One region of the Lysinibacillus sp. RU7 genome, then DNA from elsewhere that is predicted to be linked to it. Evidence: riboswitches for the same ligand, from Rfam matches in the RefSeq annotation. Region 1 holds a riboswitch; each other region holds the start of a gene.

Region 1 (5,237 bases):
GTAAATGCATTGCGCCCCATAGTACGTCCTCCTCTAGATGAAAATAAGCTAGCAAAACGCTAGCTTATCTCTACTTATTAAAAGCTTTCTGGGTAGAAGCCTTCTGCTAAAATTTTAATCGCCTCGGCTGCACGTACACCTTCTGATGCAGCTGATAATGGTAAAATGACAAAGCGTTCATTTAACACCGCATCCATTTCTTTTAATGCTGGGTCATTTTTTAAGAACGCTATTTTTTCTTCCGCTGTTGTTGAACCGTAATCAATCACGACAACTACTTGTGGGTCACGTTCAACAGCATCTTCTTTTGATACCGTTGTCCAGCCAGACTCGACATCACCAAAAACATTTTGTCCTCCTGCAATTGTCACTAGCTCATTCATAAAGTTTTGAGCTGCTGTGAACACGTCTTGCTCTCCACTATCATACACAAGTACACGTAATGGCTCCGATTGCTCAGGCAATTTTGCACGAACTGCCTCTACATCATTTTTCATTTGTTCAATTAATGCTTCCCCTCGATCTTCTACACGGAAAATTTTTGCGATATTACGAATATCGGTAAAAATGTCCTCTAATGTTGGATTATTCATACTTGAGGACGTATGTAAATACGTGTGAATGCCTAACGCCTCTAATTCTTCCACTGTCCCAATACCTTTTTCACTAAAGCCACTTTTCCAGCCTGCATATAAAAAATCTGCCTCTGCATCAATCACTTGCTCTTTTGTTGGATATTGCTCTGCTAATACCGGCACTTTCGCATAGGCCTCTTGCAATGGTTCGTAAATTTCATCATCTAAATAAGCCGTACCAACCATCGAATCCTCTAAGCCTAACGCTAGCATAATTTCTGTTACGTGTTGGTTTAAGGAAATCGCTTTTGTCGGTGCTTCTTCATATACTTGTGTTGTGTCATTATTGTCAATCGTTACGGCATTTTCTTCCGCTTGTGCAGGTGCTACTTTCTCTTGCTTACCTTCTTCATTGCTACAAGCACCTAAAACGCTCAGTGCCATAACCGTGATAAACACAAGCCACATGTTCTTCAATTTTTTCATGTCAATCTCCCTTTATTTTTAATTTATATAGAAAGAAGTGTATGCTTCCTCACGATCTATAACATGGATTCAGGTATATAAAATAATTGCGGCTTCTTCGTAATCGGGTGAATACCGATTTCCGCATGTACGCCAAAAACATCGCGTAAAAGCGCTGGTGTCAGCACCTCTAACGGCGTACCATAAGCAACAACTTCCCCTTTTTTCATCACATAAATTTTGTCGCAATACGTAGCCGCAATATTTAAATCATGGAGTGCCGCCATAATCGTAATAGGCAAACTCCGAATTAAATCCATTAATTGCAGCTGATACTGAATATCTAAATGATTCGTCGGCTCATCTAGCACCATCACTTGCGCTTGCTGTGCCAATGCTCTTGCCACAATGACGCGCTTCTTTTCTCCACCCGACAATGAGCTGAAATGACGCTCACTCAGATGGGTAATCCCTGTTTGCTCCATCGATTGCTCTACAATTTGACGATCCTCTACGGTATCTCGTTCAATCAATCGTTTATGCGGTGTACGCCCCATCGCGACTAAATCTCTCACCGTAAATTCAAACAATACAGGTGTTTCTTGCCCGACGACCGCTAACTGTTTCGCGACAGCTTTTGCTGGTTTCGTTAGCATGTCCTCTCCAAAAAGAAAAACTTGCCCTTCATTTGGCTGCAACATCCGGTACATATTTTTTAATAATGTCGATTTACCACTACCGTTAGGACCGATCAATCCTACCAATTCACGCTCTTTCACATGTACAGACACATTATGTAAAATCGTTGCTTGCCCGATGGTATAAGAAAGATTTTGTGCCACATATACCATTTACTCACCCTCCCCAAATGAGTAGGTTTGTTTGCGCAGCATCCAAATGAAAAATGGACAACCGCATAATGCTGTAATAATTCCAATCGGCATTTCTTCAGGGGCAATAATAATCCGTGCTAACGCATCTGCCCAAACGAGGAAAATCGCACCAAGTAAAGCACTAATGGGCAAAACAAATTTATAATTGGACCCAACGAGCATGCGGACAACATGCGGAATAATTAAGCCAATAAATCCGATGGCACCACTGACAGCAACAAGCACCCCTGTTAAAAGGGAGACAAGTAAAATGAGTAATAAACGAAACCTCTCTAAATTCACCCCTAACGTGAGTGCCGATTCTTCTCCAAGTAATAGTAAATTCAAATGACGTGCATGAATGCGTAACACTACATACACAACGACAAAAACAACCATCGGCAACATTAAGTTACTCCACTTCGCACCGGCTAAACTGCCCATCATCCAGTGCATCACCGCTTTAATACCGCCCTCTTCCTTAGACATGAGGAGCATAAAGTTCGTCATCGCAGAAAGCACCAGTGACACCGCAATCCCAGCTAATAACAGACGAATGACAGACACTCTTCCCCCGACTCTTGATAATAAAAAGACAATGATAACCGCAATCGTTGCCCCAATAAAGGCCGCAAATGATAGCGCATATATCCCTAAAAAAGAAAAGGCCCCAAGTAAAATGACCGCCGTGGCACCAACGGAAGCACCAGATGAAATCCCTAAAATATACGGATCCGCTATCGAGTTCCGCACAAGTGCTTGAATCGCTGCACCTGAAATGGCAAGTCCTGCCCCGACAACCATCGCTAGTAGTACGCGTGGTGTCCGAATTTGCCAAATAATAATTTCTTGTGATCGGCTCCAGTCCGCTTCAATCCCCAATACATTCCACGGCACATGCGATAAAATAACGCGCCAAACAGTCGCAGATGTAATGGAAACAGAGCCAATGATGACAGCTATTGTCATGGAAATCATTAAAACAATGAGCAAAATTACCACAAGAAAACCAAAATGAATCTTCCCTTTTTTCTGCACACTAAGCTCCTTTCAAAGGTTTTATTTCTCTTTTTGTTCCCGCTTGTTACAAAGACAAATAAAAAAATCTCCTTGAATCCAAGGAGATTGTCATAGCGAAATAAAGGGTATATTTACCCTACTCACTATAACCATCCTCGTGGTTCTATGTAAATGCTCTACTATTACCGGCAGGTCTCCTGGCTCATCATCAACGCGCCTCACAGCCTTCCCAGTTTCCCAGTGGCATTTGTGAGTTACTCCGATTTACAGTTGCGGGACAGCGTCGGATTTGCACCGACTTCCCTTTTAAGCAAACAACAAGACGTTATTTGCACCAATAATATGATATTTTTTTGTAATTCTTACACTAACAGAATCTATCATAACTCACAATAGTTTTGATGAATTCTGAATATTACGTGTATATAAATAGTATTTTTTATCTTAAATAACTACCCGGTAAAGTAAGTTTTTTTTACATAAATAACATCATTATATAATACTTCAATCCTACTCAAAGCCCTTATGCTGAAACACACTCCATTTTAACTAAGCTCATTCTTCAATATTAAAAATACCATTATTCACCTTATTTCCAAAAATACATTCTGAAACACATTTAGTTAATTAAGCTAAATTTGTATTCTTCTTTTCAAGAGACCGTTATTTATATAACCATTCCCCGTATATAATGCCATAATTAATTTTTATATCCCTTTGAACTTTAAAACATCGTTATCCAAATAGTAACCGCAAAAACAATTAAAATGATACCTAGAACACGGTCAAACCAATGCATGTAACGTTGATATAGTCTTCTAAAAAAATTATTCGAAATAAGTATAGCTAGTAAAATAAACCAAAGCCCCACCGCCAAAATGATTTCTCCACCATATATCCACCCCATCCACTTTGAAGTGTTTGGTCCGATAAATTGTGAAAAAATACTTAGGAAGAATAATGCTGATTTAGGATTCAGTACATTACATAAGAAACCTTCACGAAAGCAACGCATCACAGATTGTTTCAATAAACGGTCTATGCTTTTACCATCTGAATTCTCTAAGCGAGCTTGTGAGCGGATTCCTTGCAAGCCTAACCAAAGTAAGTAAGCAGCGCCAGTAAGTTTAATGACATTAAAGACAATTGGTAGTTTTTCTAATACAATGGTAAAACCTAAAATGGTATAAGTTATATGAACAATTAATGCACTGGCTATGCCCAAAGCTGTAGCTACACCATATTTTCTCCCTGCGCCTAAACTATTTTTCATGACGACGACAAAATCAGGCCCAGGTGATAAAGCTGCTAAAATGCCTACTACAAAAACTTCTATATACATAAAAATAGCTCCCTTATTTCTTCACATTACGTACAATATAAGTTAATAGATCATCACCTTGCCATAATGAATGAAGTACGTCGCTCCCTACTTTGTCGCTCACAACTTTCATCATCATATCGTGTCGAATATATTCTTTTGCCAATAGAACTAACATGGGTTCAGCTGTTTGAATTGCTTGAGGAATTTGCCCATTAAAAAAGCCCGCAATCAGCACTTCTTGATTATCTTGTATGACAATCGTTAATCTTTTACTCATTCTACCTTCTTCAATGACAGCAGTATCTCGACGATGGTAAAACGTTTCTCCGAATGAGTCAGTCTCCTGATTAGTAAAAAGCATTGAATATAGCTTAATTCCTTTTTCGCCTTGTTCTAAGGCTGAATTCTTTAATTCATCTAGTTCCTCTTCCCATGCAGAAAGCCAAATTTCCTCCTTCGCTGCTAGCATTACTTTTTGCATAGCATTAATAATCTTCTTTCTCCCTTCAATATGCTTAATCACATTCACTTCTACAGGCTTTTCAATGGCTTGCAACTCTTTTTCTAAAAAGGTCAGTGTATCCTCTGTTTGCCTTCTGCGATTCATGACCAGTTCTTTTACTGGAACTGGCGTATATGTAGGTGGTTCAGTTCGAAGCTCTATGATTGCTTCTTTTGCTACTAATTTTGCGATGACTGCATAAACCATTGAGCGTGGTACACCACTTTTTTTACTAATTTCATAACCATTTATTGCAGGCTCCTTCAGTAGTGCTATATAAACCTTAGCTTCATTTTTTGAATAGCCGATCTCTTCAAATTGCTCAATTAAATTTTCCATAACACCCTCCTATTAGTAGTAATATATATAACTACTATATTTAGGATAGTACCTCATGTCAATAAAGAGAATAAGAAAATTCTATCTTATAAGATTTCCTATCAATATTCGGTAGTTACTTTGCATTGAAATTTCTCCCC
Region 2 (5,237 bases), on a different contig from region 1:
GAGGCTTGTCCAATAAGTGAATAAGCCCCCTCTATAAACATCGTAAGCATTCTTTTTTAATGATGATGGTGGTGATGCTCATATCCATGCTCTTCTGCATATTTTCTAAAGTTCTCTAAATCTTGCATCCCTGTCGATGACCCATTCATCGCTTGCTCGGCACGTTCGACAAGGACATGTTGTAACTTTGGATGATAGCCAAAATAATTGGCAATTTGAATGTCAACCTCTGGATAGGTCACTTGGTAGTTATCACGCATTTTGTACATGCGCTTCATTAAAATACCTGTAAATAGGAAGTATGGCAGCATAATGATTTTTTTCGCTCCAAACTTCACACAGCGCTCGATGCCCTCGTCAACTGTTGGCGTTGCGACACCCATAAACGCACTTTCTACCCAAGGAACGTCAAGCTTTTCCCAAAGTAAACGTGAAATTTTATAGAAATCCCCGTTCGCTTCTTCATCGCTTCCACCACGTCCTACCAATAAGATGGCTGTATCTTCATGTTTTTGATATGGGTCAAAGCCAATTTCTTTTAACCGTTCCAATAAAATTTCAAAAATTCCCGCATGAATCCCAATCGTTTGCCCGTACGTGAAGGTGATGCCTGGGAATTGTTCTCTTGCATGCTCAATCTCTGCTGGGATGTGCATTTTAGAATGTCCCGCATGGAGTAGCATGATGGGAATCACATGAATCTCCTCTGCGCCCTTTTCAACACAAAGCTCGATCCCGTCTTCAATATTCGGTGAAGCGAATTCTAAAAAGCATGTTTCTACTAAAATAGCAGGGTCGATTAAGTAGGTTGTACGTTCTATAAACTCACGCACTTCATCATTTCCAGCTTCTACTCTGCTGCCATGTCCAACAAATAATATCGCTTTTTTTGTCGCACTGGATTTTTCTTTTCGTTTTAATACTTTCGTTTTCGATATACCTTTTGTAAAAGTTGGCGTTGCTTGTGCTAAACCATCTTGCGTCATATTGTAAATCATGTGCTGATCTTCCACTTGACCTGTTACAATATCTCGTCCTACTTGCTCATCTTGTACGCTATACCATTTTCCTTCTGGATAGGAAATAACGACGCATTTATCCTTACAACGGCCGTTACAGCGTGTACGTGATGTATGGATCATTTCATCTAGATTGTTTTTTGTAATTTCATCTCGGATCGCAAGTGTCACTTCTTCAGCACCTGCGCCCATACACGTACTACCGTTACAAATTAATAAATGACGTTGCATTCCTTGTAAGTTCCATGTTGTCATGTTGTCAGCTCCTTTTTTGGCTCCCACGAAATGACCGCGGCATAAAATGTATGACGATAATGTACTCCGTCTGCATCCTGCTCAATAAACGGCGCTAATGACTCGAGTACATGCTCCGCTGAAAAGTCCGTGTCGATAATTTTTTTACTTTGTGCAGCAACTAGCGCTTCCATTGTCGGATAATGATACGTACGCTCCAGTTGAATCATTTCGCAATCAGCATAAATTTCAAGCTGATATAGCATATTTAAAATTTCAATATAGTCGCGGCGTGGGTATTTAATGGAGTAGCCGTATTTTTCATCTAATATTTTGTAATGCGGTTGAATCGGCCCTGTTGTCAGCCCGATAATTGCTCGTTTTTTTGCTAATGCATTCATTTTCTTTAGCGTGTCGAGCATCTGATACATGCGGTAAAAACAGTTCACGCCTAACACGACATCATGTTGCTCTAGCGCTACTTCTTCCCATTTCCCCTGCATAAATGACACATGGTTAGCCTCTTCAAAGTATTGTGCTAAATAAGAAAGCACACTTTTAGAACCGTCCACACATGTTAATTTGGCTACATCCTCCGCTAGTGGAAATGTATAATTTCCCCATCCAGGACCAATTTCAATCACAGAATCTTCCTGTCCAATATACTTTTTCATCACCTTATAAATCGGTACGGCATGGGCTTCGGTTTGCTTGTATGATTTTTTTTGCATCGACTGTGCCCAAAAGGCTTCCTCTAGCGAATCATCTACCATTCGCTCTGGCATATTACCATGCCAATCAAGCATCCCTTCCTGCCATAGCTTTTCAAAATCAATTGCTAATGGTCCTTTCAACTTATTCCCTCCTCTAATAAAAAAGAGAGGCCAGAAATTACTTTCGGGCCCCCCCTTCACTTCTTGATCACTACCTACTAAGAATTATTGCCCCTACGATGGTTACCACCATCCTCGTCGTAAAGGTAGCGTCTCAAATGTTTTCAGACGCCACCTTGAAAGCAAGCACTATCATATGTAGTACAATGCTTCCCATAATCCCGTGGGTACATTTCGTGTTCGTTTGGCAGGTCTCCTGACTTCACATCCTCACAAGACAAATCCCTTCCCGCATACGCAGTGGTGACGATTTGTTGCTCCGTTTTACAGTGGCGGGTACCGTGGTGAATTTGCATCACACTTCCCTATTAAGTAGTTCTCACTACACCAAACAACATGCTATGTAATTAATGTATATAAAAGCTCCATATTCAGGTGGCGACGCACGTGCACATCAAGCATTTCATAGGCTTGTTCGCGACGCTCTGCTTCGGATTGCACCGCTGTATCAATTGTTGCTAATCCTTTTTCAAGACGAATTCGATTAAAATAATTTCTTGTGAACTGTCGGTTATGGAAAATTCCATGCAAATACGTACCAATCATACGATCATCGTCACTTCTTACGCCATCTGTTCGACCGTCATGTAATTGTACAAAAGGTTTGACTAAATCGTTTGCTCGTGTACGCCCTAAATGAATTTCATAGCCTGTTACCTGTTCACCAGTAGACAGTTGGCCAGATACTTGAACCGTTTGTTTTTCTGCTACAAAAATCGTTTCTAACGGTACTAACCCTAGTGTTTTAGTCCGACCACCACTTGCTTCAATCGCTTCCTCATCAATTAATGTTTCCCCAAGCATTTGATAGCCACCACAAATGCCAAATATATACGTGCCCTTTTGTGCGTGTTGCTGAATCGCCTGTGCCAGTCCCGTTTTTTCCAGCCATTCATAATCTTCTACCGTATTTTTTGTCCCCGGTAAAATAATAACTGTTGGATTTTTCAGCTCTGCTACAGATTTGATAAAGCGTACACCTACTTGTGGCTCATCCATTAATGGATCGAGATCGGTAAAGTTCGAAATGCGCGGGAAACAAATAACCGCAACATCGATTGGAAACTCCTCAGCTTGTGGTTTTTTTAGTCGCAAGCTTGATAACGCCATCGAATCCTCTGCCTCGATTTGCACATCGATATGTGGAATTACACCAAGCACTGGAATATTCGTATATTCCTCTAACCACGTAATCCCGCTATCAAGTAGCTCCTTCATCCCTCGGAATTTATTAATAATAATGCCTTTTACACGCGCTCGCTCCGCCTCATCTAACAGCATCAACGTACCAACGATCGAAGCAAAAACACCACCTCGTTCAATATCTGCGACTAAAATAACGGCTGCATCTGTTTCATGTGCCATGCGCATATTCGCAATATCTCTTGCCTTTAAGTTAATTTCTGCGGGACTACCTGCGCCTTCAAGTACAAGCACATCATATTGTTGTGATAAACGTTGAAGGGATGATCTTACTAATGGCATCACTTCTTCAACAAATTGTTCGCGGTAGGAAACAGCGTCCATATTCGCAAAAGGCTTCCCATGTACAATGACCTCAGATACCATATCGCCCTTTGGCTTCAGTAATATCGGGTTCATATCCGTTGTTGCAATGGTACGTGCCGCCTCTGCCTGTACACCTTGCGCGCGTCCAATCTCGCCACCGTCTTCTGTAATATATGAGTTCAATGCCATATTTTGGGATTTAAACGGAGCCACTCTGTAGCCGTCGTTTGCTAAAATACGACATAAAGCTGTACAAATCACACTTTTCCCAACGTCTGAAGCCGTCCCTTGAACCATAATGGCCTTCATTAAAATTCAAGTCCTTTCACAGCAGACACATCTTGATCTGCGTAATAATGCTTCGTCGGTTCAATTGTCGACACTAAATCAGCTAACGCAATGATAGCTGGATTGGCAGAACGTCCCGTAATGACCAAATGCATATGGGGCGGACGGTTTTGAATCGCTTCTAACACTTCTGCTAAAGGGAGTACATCATCGATTGGGAATTTTGTAATGGCAAGTGCATTGTTTAATTCATCTAAAACAAGCAAATCAATTGATTCATCTTGTAGTGCTTTTTTCACTTTATTCCACGCTTTTTGCAGTGCAACACGATGTTCCTCTGGTGTTTTTGTCCACGTAAAACCGATACCTAGCTGTTCTGTTTCAACACCAAGCTTGCGGAGCGCCAGTTGCTCGCCGTATGTACGCTCCGGAGATTTAATAAATTGCAAGTACTTGACATTCATGCCTCGACCAATCGCACGTAATGTGACACCGAGCGAAGCAGTTGTTTTTCCTTTACCATCACCTGTATAAACTAGCACAAGTCCTCTTTTCGTCATGCCGCTCCCCCTATAACCACGTCGTCTTCTCGCTAAAATGTGAGCGTTTTTTCTCCGTTGTCGGTGTTTCTGCAGGATAACCGATAAATAACGTACCGATTACTTGTTGCTCCTCTGTCGCACCGATAAATTGGTGCATTCGCTCATCGTGAACAAGCCCTACACCACGTGTACGCCATACAAAGCCAAGTCCTAATTCCTCCGCTGCAAGCCACATGGACATAATGGCACTACAAACAGCAAACTCATTGTCCTTTGTAGCGCCTTCGTCTCCAGCAACTTTATCCGCCGTTACTACAATCACAAGTGGTGTCGTTTGAATCACTTCTAGTGAGCTTGTCACTAAATGAGGTTTCGTTGGGAAACGTTCCTGTAAATAGGCATTCGCCATTTCTTCATAACGCTTTAAGCTGTCACCCTGTAGTACATAAAAATGCCAAGGCTCACGCATACGGTCATTTGGCGCATACGTTGCTGCTTGCAATAATTGCTCAACTTTTTCACGCTCTACCGGCTTTTGTTCATATTGACGAATGGCACGGCGTTGCTTTAATTTTTCAAGCATTATCATTTGCTCAACACCCCTTCTTTAAACCATTCAATTTGCTCTCTTACTTTGACAACCTCACCGACTAAAATCATTGCTGGATTTACGATTTGCTCGTTTTGAATACAAGCCGTAATCGTTTCAAGTGTCGCCGTAAATGTACGCTGATCACTCGTTGTTCCCCATT
Region 3 (5,237 bases), on a different contig from region 1:
CTGATATTATCGAGTAATACTGAAGCAACTAAGGGGTTCCCCCGAAATATACTAGAAAGAAAAGGAACGATACGTTATGCAGTACTCTAATAAAATTTTAAATACACCGTCGTCATTCATTCGTAACATCTTAAAAGTCACAGGTGAAACGGATGTCATTTCATTTGCTGGTGGTTTACCGAACCCTATTTCATTTCCAACTGACAAGTTAAAAGAAGCTATTAACCGCTCCATTGACGAACACGGCACAAAACTTTTCCAATATTCTACAACACAAGGGTACTTACCTTTACGTGAATATATCGCAGCAAAATATAAGAAAAACTATGGTCTTGATATTGCACCTGATGACATCCTCATTACAACAGGTTCACAACAAGCTTTAGAGATCATCGGTAAAGTGTTATTAAATAAAGGTGACGGTGTCATTATGGAAGCACCCGGTTACTTAGGTGCCATTCAAGCCTTTACATTAGCGGAGCCTACCTTCTATTCTGTTACTCTAGAAGAAGATGGGTTAAATGTAGAAGAGCTGGAGAAGCAATTACAAAATCCAAACGTTAAATTCATCTACACAGTACCGAACTTCCAAAACCCAACAGGGATTACGTATTCTCGCGAGAAGCGTGAAGCGATTTATGACGTGGTGAAAAAGTACGATGTAGCGTTTATCGAGGATGATCCATACGGGGAGTTACGTTTCCGTGGTGAGACATTGCCTTATATTGGCGGTGGTCGCTTAGAGAATTCGATATTACTAGGTTCATTTTCTAAAACGGTCACACCCGGTATGCGCCTTGGCTGGATTATGACGAAAAATAAAGAGCTGATGGCACATATCGAAACAGCAAAGCAAGCAACAGACTTACACACTAATATTTTCTCTCAATATGTCATTCATGATTATTTAGCGAACAATGAGTACCAGGAGCATGTCGATAAAATTATTAACCTATACCGCGAGCAATCTGATGCGATGCTAGCTGCAATCGAGAAATACTTCCCACCTACAGTGAGCTATACAAAACCAGACGGCGGTATGTTCATTTGGGTGACATTAGAAAAAGGTGTACGTGCACTTGAATTGTTTGAAAAAGCAATGGCGGAAAAAGTAGCGTTCGTTCCAGGAGACCCGTTCTATACAAACCCTGAAAATATCAATACATTACGTTTAAACTATACGAACTCAACACCTGAAGTCATTGAAGAAGGCATTAAGCGCTTAGGAAAGATCCTTCATCAATATTCGAAAGTGAATAGTTAATGAAATGATCCCTGCTTCTTGTGTGGAAGCAGGGATTTTAGATTTACCCGCGAATTTTGGTGAAATACCCGCGAAAATTATAGCTTTACCCGCGATTTTCACCTATTTACCCGCGAATTCAATTTTTCTAAACAAATTCTATACTTTCGATCTTTATATCTTCCTGTAAAATCAAATGCTAAGTTTTTCAAAAGCCTTCTCGCCGCATCTTCAGAAGAAATATGAAAAAACCTCCGCAACTCCTGATTACATATCCATTCCGAAATCAAATACCGGTAATCAGCTAACCCCACATAAAAGTCCTCTAGCCCACTTCGATTACATCTTAAACAAATAAACTTCCCATGCTGAAACTTCATTCCTTTTGTACACTTGGAGCACAATACACCAGGCATAACACGTGAAACATCTATTTGTACCGTTTCATTACGAACTTGATGCTTCCTTGCAAGCCATAGTGCAAACTGTTCGAGATGAACTGGATTCAACTTTTCAGGACACTGTGCTAACAATTTTCGGACAAACGTTTCCAATCCACTCAGTTTAAACACAGGCTCACCAAGAGGTATACGACCGATAATTGTCCGCGGATGAGCAAATATAACCGCATAAAAAATAGGCAAACGAGCATCGATTATACTCTCTATATAGCGTACATGGCGCTTTACTTGATCAATCGGATTTCGAAAACTTTCTATCGTGCCATCTTCCCGTTCACGTAAAAACTGCGATTTCTCTTCTTCAAACGTAATACGTCCACTGATGTTTTTAATCTCTACAATTAATATAAATCGACTGCAAATAAATACAGTATCGATTTGATGCTGACTAATGCAATAATTATGGAGTAAATAATACGGCTCCTTCAGTTGAAAATCATGCCACATTCGGTCCACATACAGCTCCCCTACTAGACCCAATTCTGCTCGATATAGTGAATCACGAAGCTCGATTAAGCCACGCCGAACGCCTGCTTGTAATGTACTTATTTTAAATGATTCATCCCGTTCAATTAAAATCAAGACAACCACCTCATGGCGAGCGTAGCACAAAATAAAACAGGGATCACTACTTTCATCCAAAATAAAAATTTAGCGCATTTTTGGTCTTACTGTTTCCATAAAGCTGTGCAATTTTTCTGCTGAATCAATATTTCGTTCACAGCTAATTGCATCGGCACAAATATACTGACTATAGGTTTTATACGTTCCCTCAACATCGCCCTTTTCCTTTGTGGTAAAAAGGGATACATCCTTATGTTGCTGACAAAGGGCACAAATGCCTTGTGTTTTTTCCATAGCAAGGACGCCTTTCACCCCTACTAATTTACCTTCTTGTTCATACACGAAATAACGGGAACGTGTTGTTGTATCATCCCATGAAACAAACGTTACAAGTGGATCTGTTACTTTTGGCGCTTTCACTTTTTTATCTTTTTTCCATAGACGCTTCACTACTTGCTCAGAGACGTCAGGAAATGGCTTTACGTTTAATTTAACAAACGTCATAAATGGCTCAAGCTGTTGGCGCTCCTTTACTAGCAACACATCATCGATAATAAAGCGCGGTACATCCGCTTCTGTTAATGTCGTATCGATTATACCACGTACAGCATTTAATACGCTTTCATCCTTTGTTGTTGCGATGCTATTTAATAATTTCATTGTTTGCTTTTCAACTAAATGCATTTGAAATACGTTCATGTTTATCCCTCCGTCCCACCATTTTACTACGTTTGGAGGATTAGGGGAAAATAATAGTTAGCTTGTATTCAAATATTTCTTTCAATAGCTTTTCCTATTTCAGAATATATAATTCTAGTACATATTTCTCTTAGTAACCAAAAAAGAACTAGAAAAAAGTTTTCAAAACTGTTAGACTATTTTTCAATGACGACAACTGAATGATTTTTGGTGCTATAGATTTAGCTTAAAAGGGAAATCGGTGAAAGGCCGATGCTGTCCCGCAACTGTAATTTCGGAGTGACTCACAACACAGCCACTGTTTTTAAACGGGAAGGTGTGAGGAGCGTTGATGATAAGCCAGGAGACCTGCCAAAAATTAAACGCCATTCAACCTACGAGGATAGGTACGAATAGAAGCAACGCTTGTTTGCTTTTTTCATCGTGCACTTTTCTCCTAGAAAGTGTATTTTTTTATGCACTTTTTCGTCATAAAATAACAAAAGGAGAATGAAACATGAACAATCGATTGACTAAATTGCTTTATTTCGGCATCGTTCTACTATTTATTCCGAAACAAGCATATGCCATGCATATTATGGAGGGGTATTTACCGATTGCTTGGGCGATTTTCTGGTTCGCTATCAGCTTACCTTTCTTAATTCTTGGTTTACGTTCGATTCAAAAAGTTGTCAAAGAACATCCAGATAGTAAAATGCTACTTGCTTTATCTGGGGCATTTACTTTCGTTTTATCGGCATTAAAAATTCCATCTGTTACAGGAAGCTGTTCACATCCAACAGGGGTAGGACTTGGTTCTATTTTATTTGGACCACTAGTGATGAGTGTCATGGGGACAATCGTTTTATTATTCCAATCACTACTACTTGCACATGGTGGACTTACAACACTTGGCGCTAATATTTTTTCAATGGCGATCGTTGGACCATTTATTGCTTACGGTGTTTACAAGGGCGCGACAAAGCTTGGTCTGTCTTTCTCCATTGCCGTATTTTTAGCAGCAACGCTAGGCGATCTTGGTACATATGTGATGACATCGATTCAATTAGCATTAGCTTTCCCTGCTGAGGTTGGTGGCTTCGTCGCTTCTTTCCAAAAATTTGGCGGTATTTTTGCTTTAACTCAAGTTCCTTTAGCGATTAGTGAAGGCTTACTGACAGTGATTGTCATGAATTTCTTACAAAAATACAATGTGCGTGAATTAACAAGCTTACGTATTTTACAACCGAAGGAGAATTAAGATGCTAAAGAAAAATCTATTATTATTAGCGATTGTCGTTGCATTAGCGATTTTCCCGATTATTTTCCTACAAGATGCTGAATTTGGTGGGGCTGACGGGGAAGCAGAAGAAGCAATTACAGAAATTGCAACAGATTATGAGCCTTGGTTTAATGCAATTTGGGAGCCACCAAGTGGAGAAATTGAAAGCTTATTATTCGTATTACAAGCAGCAATCGGAGCTGCGATTATCGGCTACTTTGTTGGGTTTATGCGCGGCCGTGCGAATCCTTCAAAAAACGACTAATCCATGATAGCGATTGACCAATACGCCTATATTAACCGACTTTCTCATGTACCCGCAGCACAAAAAGCGTTATTAGCCGTTGGGGCATTATTGATTGTGACAATGACGAGGGATATTGCCATTGCTTGCTGGACAATTGCGGTAATGAGTGTTCTGATTGTAGGCATGGCACGTATTCCTGTTAGTGTTTATAGTAAATTACTCATCGCACCACTCGGTTTTAGTGTGACAGGTGTCATAGCGATTGTCCTATCATTTTCTACTGCGCCTGCTATGCCAGTTGATGTGATTTGGTACCATTCTTCTGGCAACTGGAACATTTTTATATTGGAATCTGATGTAAAACGTGCCATTACGATTTTATTTACCGCATCCGGTGCCATTACAAGTTTATATTTTTTAATTCTCACAACGCCCGTTTACGAGTTAAGCCAGTTGCTACAAAGGCTCCACGTGCCAGCGATTTTAATAGAACTCATCGAATTAACATATCGTTTCATTTTTTTATTTTTAAGCTGTGCACAGCAACTGTACATAGCGCAACAAGCACGCTTAGGCTATACGAGTATAAAAGTTAGCTTTCGTTCGCTAAGTTCTTTAATTGTTGCGATGCTACATTCGCTTCTTGTGCGAAATGAGCAGCTCACACTCGCAATGCATGCACGTACGATTGATTGCTTTATTGTACCTATGGCATTTTGTGAGCATAAGCAGTGGAACAAGCAAATGGCATGGATACTCGCG
Region 4 (5,237 bases), on a different contig from region 1:
CGAAAGAATTCTCTTGGTGGGATTCCATGTTTCACAAGGGATTAAAAATTTCTTTTATCCCCTCCCTTCATTGGTCACGAAGAAACCTGAATGATTTAAATAAATCCTTGTGGGGCGGGTGGATGATTGAAGGGGACAAAGCTAATATTTATTTTGTTGGTGATTCTGGATATCATAATGGTTTTAAACAAATTGGAAGGCAATTTAAGGTGGATTGCGTCTTAATGCCAATTGGGTCCTATGAACCAGAATGGTTTATGGAATCGCAACATCTCACACCAGAACAAGCGGTACAGGGATACCAGGATTTAAAAGCAGATCTCTTTATTCCGATGCATTACGATTCTTTTCGCCTTGCAGATGACACACCCAAAGAAGCACTGGACCGTTTAGTAGCTAAGTGGAATAACAAGAGGCTTGATATGGAGAATTTAAAAATTTTAAAGTTGGGAGAAACACTAGTTTTCTAGGCAGTATAGCTGCATGGTTTTTGAAAAATAATATGTCTATGTATGTTGCAGATTTAAAATTGCTTTATAGAAGTTATACTGCTAAATAGTTGTAACATGGCTAGTTTGGCATTTGTTACTGTAGTACCAATTAAGACTTTAGCGATTAAATAAAGATCGATGTCATCTGTTTTCATTAAGAGAATAGTCTTTTTCCATAATGACACGCACGATGTTTTCATACATAGTGACTCATAAACTTAATACAATGACTACTCGTTGGACTTGATATGAATGTTTCGCCTGTCCAATCTTTTCAATCAAGAGGCTCATCCTTGTTTGCTTCATCATAAATGATAAAGGATGATTTAGTGTGAGAAAACTTGTCCGCTTGTTTTTGTCTATTATTAGTCATATATGAAAAATACATGTTTTGTGGCTGTCTACATTCATTGTCATCGGGATATTCCTTCTTCTAAAATGAAAGCAATGGAGGCGTCAGCAGATGAACTTATTATTAAAAAATGAACGTGAACGACAAGAAGTAATCGAGTTTTTAAATAAATATAAACAAGAAAAAGAAATGACCGAAGTATGGTTACAGCAGCGTGTAGCCGAAATCCAAGTAATCGGTAGCTATGAACCGACTTTTGATGAATTAGAATTTGGTGCGCGCGTTGCTTGGCGAAATAGTAATAAATGTATCGGGCGTCTTTTTTGGCAGTCACTGCATGTATTTGATGAGCGCAGTCTACAAAATGAGGAAGATATTTTTCGCGCATTACTGAGGCACATTGACTATGCAACAAACGAAGGGAAAATTCGTCCTGCTATTACAGTGTTTGCATCAAAGAGGGTACGCGTTTGGAATCACCAGCTTATCCGCTACGCAGGGTATGAAACGACGAAGGGCATTGTTGGTGATCCAGATTCGGTTACTTTCACAAGACAATGTATGAAGCTTGGTTGGCAGGGGGAGGGCACACCATTCGATGTGTTACCACTCGTCATTCAGGTAGATGGTAAACAGCCTAAGTGGTTTGAGATTCCAAAATCGTATGTACTGGAAGTAGACATTACACATCCTGAGTATCCTGCCTTTCAAAAGCTACAATTAAAATGGTATGCGGTGCCGATTATTTCGAGTATGCGTTTTAATTGTGGTGGCATTGATTTTGAGGCCGCGCCGTTTAATGGTTGGTATATGGGTACAGAGATTGGCGCACGCAATTTGGCAGATACGAATCGTTATAATTGTTTGCCAAAAGTAGCGGATGTAATGGGACTGAAGCGTGAGACAAATAGTTCATTATGGAAGGACCGTGCTTTAGTGGAATTGAACATTGCGGTACTGCATTCCTTTAAGGAGGCGGGTGTCAGCATTGTTGACCATCATACAGCCGCACAACAATTTAAGTTGTTTCAAGAGCAGGAAGGGAAATCCAATCGTGATGTCACAGGCAACTGGACGTGGTTAATCCCACCTGTATCGCCAGCTACAACACATATTTTCCATCAACCAATTCCTAATATCATTCATAAACCAAATTATTTTTATCAAAAAAATCCATATTAACGAACTATTCATAGCCCAATCTGTCTGGGCTATTTTGTTTTATTTTTATAATTTTGTTTGAAATTTCAAACAAAATAAATATAGAAATTTATTACTGTTATTGTTAAACTGTTCCATAATGATAAAACTGAATGATTTTTGGTGCTAATGCGAATTAGCTTAAAAGGGAAGTACGGTGAAAGTCCGTCGCTGTCCCGCAACTGTAATTCGGAGCAAATCACATAGAAGCCACTGTTTTATAACGGGAAGGTGTGAGGAGCATTGATGATAAGCCAGGAGACCTGCCAAAAATTAAGCCCGATTCAACCTACGAGGATAGGTGCGAAGTAAAGCAAATGTTCAATTTGCTTATTTACTAATGCACCCATGCACTTTCTCTTAGGAAGTGTATTTTTTTATGCACTTTTTTGTTAATGAAAAAAGAAGATTGTTATTTTAAATGAAAAGTGTATAATTTAATTGATAATAGTAATCATTACTACTATAGTAGATTCATAATTCAAGCATGGAGGAGATAAAAGTAAATCGTTCATAAAGTATTTAGTGATTTTAGCAATTGATAAGGAATAGTATTTATGAAAAATGATATTATTTCTCAAGTCATTTTCAGTCAAGAAATGACAAGGATACATAAACAAGATGTTTACTATGCGGTGAAATGACGTATCAATCAGGGTGATAATAAGAATCATTTTCTAGAAAATAGGAGGAATAACAGTGAAGCGTATTTATATTTTATTCATATCAGTAATGATATTGATGTTGTTAACAGCGTGTGGAGATGATGAGCAAACAGCAGCTACATCTGCAAAGGAATCAAGTAATACACTAGTGATGTCTTGGCCAAAGGATATTGGGGAAGTGAATCCACATTTATATTCGCCAAATGAAATGTTTGCTCAAGCAATGTTGTATGATCCGTTAGTGGTGTATGAAAACGATGGCACGATTTCACCTGGATTAGCGGAATCATGGGACATGTCATTGGATGGGAAGATTTATACATTCAAGCTACGTGAAGGTGTGCAATATTCTGATGGTTCATTGCTTACAGCTGAAAATGTAAAACGTAATTTTGATACCGTTATCGCAAATAGTGCAGCACATAGCTGGTTAGAGGTAGTGACTGTTATTGACCAAGTAGAAGTGGTGGATAATACAACGGTAAAAATTCATTTGAAAGAGGCGTATTATCCGTTCCTACAAGAGTTATCACTTATTCGTCCGCTTCGTATGCTAGGGGACGCGGGATTCCCGGAAAGTGGTAGTACAGCAGATGGGATTGAAAAAGCAATCGGTACAGGTCCGTGGATTTTAACTGCGTATGAGCAAGATCGTTATGCAGAATTTACACGTAATGAAAACTATTGGGGTAAAAAGCCGTCAATTAAAAAAGTAGTAGTAAAAGTGATTGCAGATTCCCAAGCACGTATGATGGCCTTAGAAAAAGGAGATATTGATCTCATTTTTGGTAGTGGGCAGCTTGTACCAGCTGAATTTGCGACATTACAGCAAAATAATCAGTACGTCACAAAAGTGTCAGAGCCTTTATCAACACGTATTTTATCTTTCAATACAACATACGGTGTGACACAAGAGAAGGCAGTACGTATCGCATTACAGCATGCACTTGATCGACAAACGATTGTGGAGCACGTATTAAACGGTTTAGAGCAAGAAGCACGTTCATTATTTGCACCGGGCTTCCCTTATAGTGATATTGAAGTAGAATCATATGCTTATGACGTACAAAAAGCGGCTGCTATTTTGGATGAAGCAGGCTGGGTAATGGATGAAAAGACAGGTATACGAGTAAAGAATGGTGAAACGTTGACACTGACAGTTCCTTATAACAGCAGTGAGCAAGTGCATAAGGCCATCTTTGAATATTTGCAAGGTGTATGGAAAGAGATTGGTGTGGAAGTCAATTTAATGGGGGAAGAAAGTCAAACAGTCTATATGCGTTCAAAAGAAGGCGAATATAATCTCATGTTCAATGATACATGGGGAGCGCCTTATGATCCGCATATGTACCTGCGTACAATGACAGGTGAAAAGCAAATCGGTTTTTATGCGAAAGCGGGTATTGAGTCGAATGCGAAGTTAACGGATGATATTACACGTGTGATTCGTTCAACCGATGAAGCAGAGCGTCACGCGCTGTACGAAAGTATTATTCAAACGATTCAAAGTGAAGCGATTTTCATGCCCATTTCATATCGTCAAAATTATTTAGTGGCGAACGATGTATTCGAAACGATTACATTCTCCCCACAACAATACGAAGTACCAATCAATTTGTATGAAATGAAGTGATGAGATGGGGCAATTTTTAACGAAACGTCTACTGAGCATGGTGCTAGCGCTATGGGGGATCACAATCATTGCCTTCTTCTTAGTACGCGTGATGCCCGTTGATCCAATAGAGGCATATTTTCAAGCTAATCAATTGCCTGTAACCGAAGAGGCGATGGAACAAGTACGTGAGGAACATGGGCTAAATCAGCCTATGTTCACACAGTACGTACAATGGCTATCAGGTGCTATTCAGTTCGATTTTGGTACATCCTTTATGACGAATAATCCTGTAAGCACGGAGCTATTTAGCCGTTTTGGTGTGACGATGCAGCTAGCGGTTGTTGCATTTCTTTTTATTTTGTTGCTATGTGTACCAATTGGGATCATCAGTGCTGTGAAACGTGACTCTTGGTTTGACCGCATGACGCGCTTAACGATTTTCTCGATTGCTTCGATGCCGAGCTTTTGGTTAGCCTTTGTGTTAGTTTATACGGTGGCATTAAAGCTCGATTTATTACCGTTAATGGGCTGGGGAACAGTAGATACGATGATATTACCTGCTTTAACGTTGGCACTAGGGGTTGTCCCGTATTATGTACGCATGATTCGGACGAGCATGATTGAGCAAATGGATCAGCCATTTGTGACATTTGCGCGAGCGCGTGGAGTACCAGAGCATATTATTATTCGTCGTCATATTTTTAAAGGGACGCTCACACCATTAATTACGTCACTCGCCATGACGATCGGTGTGCTGCTAGGCGGAGCAGCAATTGTCGAGATTGTCTTTACGATTCCAGGTATGGGTCGTTTTATTGTAGAAGCGATTACAGCGCGTGATTATTCCGTTTTACAGGCATTTATCTTTATCATTGGTTTCTTCTATATCGTAATTAATTTTATGGCTGATTTGG

What was found. Region 1 has a riboswitch for cobalamin ahead of AC3II9_RS13885 (FecCD family ABC transporter permease). Riboswitches for the same ligand answer to the same signal wherever they lie in the genome.
Region 2: another riboswitch for cobalamin. It lies ahead of AC3II9_RS05250 (class I SAM-dependent methyltransferase); the one in region 1 lies ahead of AC3II9_RS13885 (FecCD family ABC transporter permease).
Region 3: another riboswitch for cobalamin. It lies ahead of AC3II9_RS01035 (energy-coupling factor ABC transporter permease); the one in region 1 lies ahead of AC3II9_RS13885 (FecCD family ABC transporter permease).
Region 4: another riboswitch for cobalamin. It lies ahead of nikA (nickel ABC transporter substrate-binding protein); the one in region 1 lies ahead of AC3II9_RS13885 (FecCD family ABC transporter permease).

The regions. Positions count from the first base shown of each region.
Region 1 is NZ_JBYQFK010000018.1:62,018-67,254, reverse strand. Features, by position in the region: gene AC3II9_RS13900 (precorrin-3B methylase) at 1-20, opposite strand, end outside; gene AC3II9_RS13895 (ABC transporter substrate-binding protein) at 78-1,061, opposite strand; gene AC3II9_RS13890 (ABC transporter ATP-binding protein) at 1,118-1,891, opposite strand; gene AC3II9_RS13885 (FecCD family ABC transporter permease) at 1,892-2,890, opposite strand; cobalamin riboswitch at 3,103-3,286, opposite strand; gene AC3II9_RS13880 (LysE family transporter) at 3,657-4,274, opposite strand; gene AC3II9_RS13875 (TrmB family transcriptional regulator) at 4,288-5,097, opposite strand.
Region 2 is NZ_JBYQFK010000005.1:69,503-74,739, forward strand. Features, by position in the region: gene AC3II9_RS05245 (CbiX/SirB N-terminal domain-containing protein) at 57-1,274, opposite strand; gene AC3II9_RS05250 (class I SAM-dependent methyltransferase) at 1,271-2,107, opposite strand; cobalamin riboswitch at 2,315-2,493, opposite strand; gene AC3II9_RS05255 (cobyric acid synthase) at 2,486-3,964, opposite strand; gene AC3II9_RS05260 (cob(I)yrinic acid a,c-diamide adenosyltransferase) at 3,964-4,503, opposite strand; gene AC3II9_RS05265 (nitroreductase family protein) at 4,514-5,074, opposite strand; gene cobA (uroporphyrinogen-III C-methyltransferase) at 5,071-5,237, opposite strand, start outside.
Region 3 is NZ_JBYQFK010000001.1:209,364-214,600, reverse strand. Features, by position in the region: gene AC3II9_RS01050 (aminotransferase-like domain-containing protein) at 77-1,264, shown strand; gene AC3II9_RS01045 (nuclease-related domain-containing protein) at 1,363-2,286, opposite strand; gene AC3II9_RS01040 (FBP domain-containing protein) at 2,356-2,967, opposite strand; cobalamin riboswitch at 3,159-3,337, shown strand; gene AC3II9_RS01035 (energy-coupling factor ABC transporter permease) at 3,464-4,207, shown strand; gene AC3II9_RS01030 (energy-coupling factor ABC transporter substrate-binding protein) at 4,209-4,493, shown strand; gene cbiQ (cobalt ECF transporter T component CbiQ) at 4,497-5,237, shown strand, end outside.
Region 4 is NZ_JBYQFK010000036.1:32,418-37,654, reverse strand. Features, by position in the region: gene AC3II9_RS19665 (MBL fold metallo-hydrolase) at 1-470, shown strand, start outside; gene AC3II9_RS19660 (hypothetical protein) at 524-691, opposite strand; gene AC3II9_RS19655 (nitric oxide synthase oxygenase) at 955-2,025, shown strand; cobalamin riboswitch at 2,148-2,328, shown strand; gene nikA (nickel ABC transporter substrate-binding protein) at 2,743-4,341, shown strand; gene nikB (nickel ABC transporter permease) at 4,346-5,237, shown strand, end outside.